DNA from 2 places in the Streptomyces sp. A01 genome. Region 1 is predicted to be linked to the other one. Evidence: riboswitches for the same ligand, from Rfam matches in the RefSeq annotation. Region 1 holds a riboswitch; the other holds the start of a gene.

Region 1 (4,409 bases):
CTCTGGCAGGTCTGACAGTCCTGATAGCTCTGACATGGGGTCGGATCAGCCTCCCTGGACCGCGGTGAGGACCTCCACGCGGTCGTCGGTGCGCAGCGTGGTGGCGGGCCACTGCCCGCGCGGTATGACGGTCTCGTTGACGGCGGCGGCGACACCGCCCGGCGCGGTGGTGAGCGTGGCGACGAGCTGGTCGAGGGTGATGCCCTCGGGGACCTGCCGCGTCTCGCCGTTGACGGACAGGGTCAGGGGGGAAGAGACGGTCATACGTGCTGCTCCTGGGATGCGTCGGTCGACTGGGGGCCCGCCGTCGTACCGGGGGGCCTGTCGGGTGCTGGGTGTGCGCCGCGCGTGAGGAAGCGATCCGGCGCGAAGGGTCGCGCCAGCGGTGGCAGTTCGCCGGTGATCAGCGCCTCGGCCATCACATCGCCGGTCACGGGCGTCAGGAGCACGCCGTTGCGGTGGTGGCCCGTCGCCAGCTGAAGCCCGGGCAGGGCGGTGGGGCCGAGCAGCGGCGCGTTGTCGGGAGAGCCGGGGCGCAGCCCGGCCAGCGTCTCGACGAGCGCCAGCTCGGTGATGCCGGGCACCAGCTCATGCGCGTCCCGCAGGAGTTCGTAGACCCCGCCCGCGGTGACCGTGGTGTCCCAGCCGAGCTCCTCTGTGGTCGCGCCGACGATCACGTCGCCGTTGGTACGGGGCACCAGATAGACATGACCCCCGCGTACGACAGCCCGTACGGTCCGGGAGAGGAACGGCCCCGCTGCCGCGAGCGCGGCGGGAACGCGCAGCCGCAGCAGCTGCCCCTTGACGGGGCGCACCGGCGGCAGCACCTCCTCGGGGACTCCGCCCAGCCGTCCGCTGAGACTGCCGCCCGCCAGCACCACCTGGTCGGCCGTGACCCGGGTGCCGTCGGCGAGTACGGCGCCGCTCACCCGGTCTCCCGCGAGCGTCAACCGGTCCGCCCACATGCGCTGGAAGCCGACCCCGGCCCGCTCGCACGCGGTGACCAGGGCGGAGGCCAGCAGCCGGGGATCGACCTGGTGGTCGCCGTCCACGCGCAGCCCGCCCCGTACACCGGGTGCGAGCATCGGTTCAAGGCGGCGGCATTCGCGCCCCGTCAGCCACTGCGCCGCAAGGCCGTACCGCTGCTGCAAGCCGTGCAGCTCGCGCAGATGAGCACGGTCGTCGGAGTCGAGAGCGACGGCGAGCGTGCCGCACGCCCGGTAGCCGGTCGGCCGGCCACTGGCCTCCTCCAGCTCGGCCGCGAACGCCGGGTAGCGGCGCGCCGAGGCGAGATTCAGGCCGAGCAGGGTCTCCTCGCCGTAATGCAGCTCGGTGACCGCGGCGAGCATTCCGGCCGCGACCTGCGCGGCGCCGCCACCGGGCGCGGGATCGGCGACGACGACGCGCACCCCGCGCTGCGCCGCCCGCCACGCCGTGACCAGCCCGATGATGCCGCCCCCGATGACGAGGACGTCGCAGCGGACATCGCTGGCGGGGTCTGTGTGCCCAGCGCGGCGCGATGGAGCCGCGGGTCCGGGGGAGTCCGCGGGCGGCGGCGCTGCGCCACCGGGTGGCGCCGCCGCGTCCGCGTGCTGCGCGGTGGTGTGCTGGCCGGTCTCGTGCTGCGCGGGGGTGTGCTGTGGTGTCGTGGTCGTGGCCGCGTGGGCCCGGTCGTCGGCAGACGCGTGCATGGGCGGTCAGCCCCTCCCTTCGCCGGAATGACCCGGATCAGGTTCGTACGGTCGGGGGCCGCCAGCCCCCCTCTCAGCCCGGTGCGTCCGGGCTCCCGCGAGTGGTGTTGCACCCGCCACCCTAGTACGGCGGCCGGAGCCCCTGGAATGGCGCCGTCCCCCGCGCTCCGTGCTCCGTCCCCCATGCACCGTGCACCCTCCCCCGCGCTCCGTGCCCCGTGCCCCGTGCTCCGCCGGGTCGTGCCGGTCGCGGCGCGGCCGGGCCATGCTGCGGTGCCGCCACGCGCACCCGCGCGCGTGGCGGGCTGTCGCCGGGCGGTGACCGGGCGCCGGTGCGCGCCGGACCACGCACCCCCGCCCTCGCCTCGGATCGCAGCCCGAATCGGCAGGCCGTTCGCGCGTCCCCACGAGCGCCACATGGCGTCACGCTGAGTGACTCTGTGTCAGAGATCTCCCCGCACGGTGCTGCGGTGCGCGACGCCCGTCGCCTTAGAGTGACCAAGTGAGCGAGGACACCGAGAGCACAGGCAACGGCGGCTTGGGCGGCGACGTGGGCGGTGGCCTGGACGGCGGCGCCCGGAGAGTCGTCATCGTCGGGGCCGGGATGGCCGGAGTGCAGACCGCTGTGGCCCTGCGTGAGCAAGGCTGGCCCGGTGCGATCTCACTGCTGGGTGCCGAGCACCACCAGCCGTACGACCGACCGCCACTGTCCAAGGCGGTGCTGCTCGGCAAGGCCGACGGCTCGGCCTTCGATGTGGACTTCGCCGCCCTCGGCATCAAGCTGGAGCTCGGACGGCACGTCACCGGTGTGCGCCCCGCCGAGCGTGTGCTGACGACCGAGGCGGGTCCGGTGCCGTACGACCACCTGGTCATCGCCACCGGAGCCGAGCCCGTCGAGCTCCCGGGCAGCGAGGGCGTGGCAGGGGTGCATCTGCTGCGCACGCTGGACGACGCGAGCCGGCTGCGGCCCGTGCTCGCCGGGCGGCAGGACGTCCTGGTCGTCGGGGCGGGCTGGATCGGCGCGGAGTTCGCGACCGCCGCCCGCGAGGCGGGCTGCGAGGTCACCGTGATCGAGGCCGCGGAACGGCCGCTGGCGGGTGCGCTGCCCGCCGAGGTCGCCGCCCACATGGTGGGCTGGTACGCGGACAGCGGCGCCACCCTCCTGACCGGTGCCCGGGTGGCGTCCGTGGAGGAGGGGCTCGTCCTGCTCGCCGACGGCACCCGGCTGCGCGCGGGCGCGGTCGTGGTCGGCGTCGGGGCCAGGCCCGCGACGGACTGGCTGGCCGACTCCGGAATCACCCTCGATGAGGACCGCTCCGTCCTCGCCGACAGTGCACTGCGTACGTCGGCGCCCGGTGTGTACGCGGTGGGGGACTGCGTGTCCTTCCCGTCCGCCCGCTACGGCGAGCGGCTGCTCGTACACCATTGGGACAACGCGCTCCAGGGGCCGCGTACGGTCGCCGCGCACATCGTCGGTGGCACGTCCGCGCACTTCACGGGTCCGGTCTACGACCCGGTGCCGTACTTCTGGTCCGAGCAGTTCGGCCGGTTCGTGCAGTACGCGGGGCACCACGCGGCCGCCGACCGGATGATCTGGCGCGGCGACCCGACGGGCGCCGCCTGGACCGTGTGCTGGCTGCGCGACGGGGCTCTCGTGGCCCTGCTGGCCGTGAGCCGCCCTCGCGACCTGACCCAGGGCCGCAAACTCATCGAACGCGGCGCGCACCTGGACGAGCAGCGGGCGGCGGACCCGTCGGTGCCGCTGAAGTCCGCCGTACGCTGACGAGCGGTACCCGGCGTCCGGCCGGACCGGACGGGGTCGAACCAGCCACGGCGCGGCCTCGGCGCGGCCGGGCCGGCCGGGGCTCGCCCGGGGCGTTGCGGCGTTCGCGCACGTGGTCCCGCACGGGCTCTCGCCGCCGCGCCATGTGCCGGGACCAGGTCACGAAGTGTGTGCCGGGTGGGTTCCGGTGCGAGCTCCGGGGCCCGTGAGGCGGTCGCCGGGCGGGCCCGGCTACCGACTGTCAGTCCCAGATGGCAGGCTTGTCCCGTGACCGAGATTGACGCAAAGACCGATGCTCTCGTCCCTGCCTGGCTTACCCTCCCCGACATCGCCGAAAGGCTCGATGTCGAGGTGACTCGCGTTCGGCAGCTGGTGAAGGAGGGCCAGTTGATCGCGGTGCGCCGTGGCGAGAACCGCGCGCTCCACGTGCCCGCCGACTTCATTGGCAACGGCAGGATCATCAAGGGCCTCGTTGGCACCTTGACCCTGCTCAGGGACGACGGCTTCAGCGACGAAGAGATGCTGGAGTGGCTTTTCACCCCGGACCCGACCCTGCCCGGGACCCCGGCTCAGGCCCTCAGTGAGAATCGGGGCACGGAGGTGAAGCGCCGCGCGCAGGCACTCGCGGTCTGACGCGGGCGCACACAGCTCACCTTCGTAGCTCGTAGACCAACGCAACCGTCCGGCGTGCGGGCCGGACCGGGGCATCGCCCTGCCTCCGGCCCGCACGCCGCCGATCTCGGGGGAGGCCCCTCATGGCCACCGCACGCCAGCAGCTCGCCGACGCCCGGCTCTATCTGTGCACCGACGCGCGCAAGCGCCAGGGTGACCTGCCGCAGTTCCTCGACGCGGTGCTCGCCGGCGGTGTGGACATCGTGCAGCTCCGCGACAAGGGCATGGAGGCGGGGGAGGAGCTTGAGCATCTCGCGGTCTTC
Region 2 (4,409 bases), on a different contig from region 1:
GGCACGCTGCTGCCGGGGCACGGCGGCATCATGGACCGGCTGGACTCGCTGCTGCCGACCGCGCCGATCGTCTGGCTTCTGCTGGTGGTCTTCGTCGGCTCCGGCTGACCGCTCGGCAGGGCGCCACGGAGCCGCTCGTGGCGCCTCCGCGCCCCGTGCCCCAGGCCCCATGCCGCACGGGGCGGGGGGCACGGGGCACGGGGCACGTCGGGAGACGGGTCGTCTTCGACCAGTCCTCGTTCGACCAGCGGTTTTGTACGGTGAGGGGTTCGCTGTCCACAGACGGCGGAGCCCTCTTCGTACGTCTGCGACACTGGATGGACCATGCCTGTACCTGGAGAACTCACCTTCGCCGCGCCGCGCGGGGCCAAGAAGCCCCCGCGGCACCTCGCCGACCTCACCCCCGCCGAGCGCCGCGAGGCCGTGGCCGCGATCGGCGAGAAGCCGTTCCGCGCGGGGCAGGTCTCGCGGCACTACTTCGCCCGCTACGCGCACGACCCCGCGAGCTGGACGGACATTCCCGCCGCCGCCCGCGAGAAGCTGGCCGCCGAACTGCTGCCGGACCTGATGAACGTCGTCAGGCACATCAGCTGCGACGACGACACCACCCGCAAGACGCTGTGGCGGATGCACGACGGCACGCTGGTCGAGTCCGTGCTGATGCGCTACCCGGACCGCGTCACCATGTGCATCTCGTCGCAGGCGGGCTGCGGGATGAACTGCCCCTTCTGCGCCACGGGGCAAGCGGGCCTCGACCGCAACCTGTCCACCGCCGAGATCGTGCACCAGATCGTGGACGGCATGCGCGCGCTGCGCGACGGTGAGGTTCCCGGCGGCCCGGCGCGGCTCTCCAACATCGTCTTCATGGGCATGGGCGAGCCACTCGCGAACTACAACCGCGTCGTGGGAGCCATCCGGCGGCTGACCGACCCGGAGCCGGACGGACTGGGGCTGTCGCAGCGCGGCATCACCGTCTCTACGGTCGGGCTGGTGCCGGCGATGCTCCGGTTCGCCGACGAGGGCTTCAAGTGCCGTCTCGCGGTGTCGCTGCACGCGCCCGACGACGAGCTGCGTGACACGTTGGTGCCGGTGAACACCCGGTGGAAGGTGCGTGAGGTGCTGGACGCGGCGTGGGAGTACGCCGAGAAGTCCGGCCGCCGGGTCTCCATCGAGTACGCCCTGATCAGGGACATCAACGACCAGGCGTGGCGAGCGGACCTGATGGGCAGGCTGCTGCGCGGACATCGTGTGCACGTGAACCTCATCCCGCTCAACCCGACGCCGGGTTCGAAGTGGACGGCGTCGCGCCCGGAGGACGAGCGCGCGTTCGTCGCGGCCCTTGAGGCGCATGGTGTGCCCGTAACCGTTCGGGACACTCGGGGACAGGAGATCGACGGCGCCTGCGGGCAGCTGGCCGCCTCTGAGCGCTGACGGTCCACGGTCCCGGTCCTGCCGGGGCGCTGCTGGACCCTCTGTGCGTGTCCTGCGCGCCGGGTAGGCGACGGCGCCGACATGGACGACGGCCGCTGATACTGTTCCGCGAGACCGAGCCATCGAAAAAATCGAACATTTCCGACAGGGGAGCGCATCACGCGCTGAGAGTGCGGCACTGCCTGAGCCGCAGACCCTCGGACCTGATCCGGGTCATACCGGCGTAGGGAGTCAACGCACCAATGAACAGCCACCTTCGGCGTGCCGTCGGCACCGCCTTGATCGGCGCGCTCGCCGCCGGAGCGCTCGCAGCATGCGGAGATTCGGACAACGGGGCGGACTCGAAAACGGTCACCCTCGTCTCCCACGACTCCTTCAAGGCATCCAAGGCAGTGCTGCGCGAGTTCACCAAGAAGACCGGTTACAAGGTCAAGGTGGTCCGCGGCGGGGACGCGGGTGCGGCCGTGAACCAGGCGGTCCTGTCCAAGGGCAACCCGCAGGGAGACGTGTTCTTCGGCGTCGACAACACCCTGCTCTCCCGCGCTGTCGATCAGGGGGTCTTCACTCCCTACGAGGCCAAGGGCCTTGACCAGGTGCCTGCCGCATTCCAGCTCGACAAGGCCAAGCACCGTGTCACCCCCGTCGACACCGGCGATATCTGCGTCAACTACGACCGGAAGTACTTCGCCGACAAGAAGCTCGCCCCGCCGAAGACGTTCGATGACCTGATCAAGCCCCAGTACAAGAACCTGCTCGTCACGGAGAACGCCGCTACCTCCTCCCCGGGGCTGGCCTTCCTGCTCGGCACGGCCGGCGAGTACGGCGACGACGGCTGGAAGGACTACTGGAAGAAGCTGAAGGCCAACGGCGTGGAGGTGGTCGACGGCTGGGAGCAGGCGTACTACGACCGCTTCTCCGGCGCCGGCGGCGGCAAGGGGGACAAGCCACTCGTCGTCTCCTACGCCTCCAGCCCGCCCGCCGAGGTCGTGGGAGCCAAGCCACAGCCCGAGGAAGGGCCGACCGGCGTCGCCACGGGCACGTGCTTCCGCCAGACCGAGTTCGCCGGACTGCTCGACGGGGCGAAGAACCCCAAGGGCGGCAAGGCCCTCCTGGACTTCTTTCTCAGTAAGACCTTCCAGGAGGACGTACCGCTCCAGATGTACGTCAACCCCGTGCGGCGGGACGCGAAGCTGCCCGAGGTGTTCACCAAGTACGGGGAGAAGATCAGCGATCCTGCCACCCTCAAGCCGGACAAGATCGCGGAGAACCGTGAGCAGTGGGTCAAGTCGTGGACCTCTCTCGTCGTGAGGTGAGCACCCGCCAGCAGGACAGCCCTCGCAGGAAGGACGGCGCCGTCGAACGGGCGGGCGCCGTCCGACGGGGGACTGGCGCACGGAGCACGGTGCGCGGTGGCAGGGGGACGGTGCTCCGGCTCGGCCTGATGGCCGTTCCTGTCGCGTTCTTCGGCCTCTTCTTCGGCTACCCGGTCGCCGCCATCACCGCTCGCGGGCTCCGTAGCGGCGACGCGTGGCATGTCGGCCGCATCGGCGAAGTCCTCAGCGACCCGGACGTGCTGAACGTGCTGTGGTTCACCACGTGGCAGGCCGCCGCATCCACGGGGCTCACGCTGGCCCTGGCGCTCCCGGGGGCGTATGTCTTCGCACGCTTCGACTTCCCTGGAAAGCAGCTGCTGCGGGCAGTCGTCACGGTGCCGTTCGTGCTGCCCACCGTCGTCGCCGGTTCGGCGTTCCTCGCGCTGGTCGGCCGCAACGGGCTGCTGGACGACCTGTGGGGCTTCCGGCTGGACACCACCGTCTGGGCGATTCTGCTCGCCCACGTCTTCTTCAACTACGCGGTGGTGGTCCGCACCGTCGGTGGGCTGTGGGCGCAGCTCGACCCACGCCAGGAAGAAGCGGCACGCGTTCTGGGCGCGGGCCGGTTCGCGGCCTGGCGCAAGGTGACGCTGCCTGCGCTGGGCCCCGCCGTGGCCGGCGCCTCGCTCATGGTCTTCCTCTTCACCTTCACCTCCTTCGGCGCCGTGCAGATCCTCGGCGGACCGCGCTACGCCACCCTGGAAGTGGAGATCTACCGTCAGACCGCCCAGCTGCTCGATCTGCCTACGGCCGCCGTACTCACGCTCACGCAATTCGCCGCGGTCGGTGCTCTGCTCGCCGTACACGCGTGGACGGTGCGGCGGCGCGAAGGAACGCTGCGGCTGGTGGACGCCGCTCAGACGGCCTCCCGTCCGCACGGAGCCGGGCAGTGGGCACTGCTGTGGAGCGTCCTCGCCGTCATCGCGCTGCTGATCCTGCTGCCGCTCGGCGTACTGGTCGAGCGTTCGTTCTCCGGGCCCGACGGTTACGGTCTCATCTTCTACGAAGCACTGGGATCGGCCGCGGACAGCGGCGGCACATTCATCGTCGCGCCCTTGGACGCCCTGTGGAACTCGCTCCAGTACGCGGCAGTCGCCACCGTCATCGCCCTGGCCGTCGGCGGGCTCGCCGCCGCGGCGCTCACCGTGCGCGGGGCGCGGGGCGCGGACGCGGCTGCCTCGGGGCCGGGCCGCCTGGTACGGAGCTTCGACGCGATGCTGATGCTTCCGCTGGGCACGTCCGCGGTGACCGTCGGCTTCGGGTTCCTGATCACCCTGGACGAGCCGCCGCTCGACCTGCGCGCCTCCTGGTTCCTCGTCCCGCTGGCGCAGGCTCTCGTGGGTGTCCCCTTTGTCGTACGCACCATGCTGCCTGTCCTGCGCGCGGTGGACGATCGGCTACGGGAGGCAGCGGCAGTGCTCGGCGCTTCGCCGCTACGGGCGTGGCGCGAGGTGGACCTGCCGCTCGTCCGCAGAGCCCTGCTGATCGCCGCGGGCTTCGCCTTCGCCGTGTCCCTCGGCGAGTTCGGGGCGACGGTCTTCATCGCGCGGCCCGACAACCCCACCCTGCCAGTGGCCGTGGCCCGCTTCCTGGGCCGCGCCGGCC

The links. Region 1 has a riboswitch for thiamine pyrophosphate ahead of thiO (glycine oxidase ThiO). Riboswitches for the same ligand answer to the same signal wherever they lie in the genome.
Region 2: linked by a shared signal. The riboswitch ahead of AC5P1B_RS34140 (thiamine ABC transporter substrate-binding protein) and the one ahead of thiO (glycine oxidase ThiO) in region 1 are both predicted to bind thiamine pyrophosphate.

The regions. Positions count from the first base shown of each region.
Region 1 covers NZ_JBWLKN010000010.1:234,476-238,884, reverse strand. The annotation lists gene thiS (sulfur carrier protein ThiS) at 46-264, opposite strand; gene thiO (glycine oxidase ThiO) at 261-1,691, opposite strand; TPP riboswitch at 1,689-1,800, opposite strand; gene AC5P1B_RS16360 (NAD(P)/FAD-dependent oxidoreductase) at 2,242-3,474, shown strand; gene AC5P1B_RS16355 (Rv2175c family DNA-binding protein) at 3,742-4,107, shown strand; gene thiE (thiamine phosphate synthase) at 4,230-4,409, shown strand, end outside.
Region 2 covers NZ_JBWLKN010000046.1:34,044-38,452, forward strand. The annotation lists gene AC5P1B_RS34130 (phosphatidate cytidylyltransferase) at 1-108, shown strand, start outside; gene rlmN (dual-specificity RNA methyltransferase RlmN) at 325-1,431, shown strand; TPP riboswitch at 1,568-1,678, shown strand; gene AC5P1B_RS34140 (thiamine ABC transporter substrate-binding protein) at 1,674-2,744, shown strand; gene AC5P1B_RS34145 (ABC transporter permease) at 2,873-4,409, shown strand, end outside.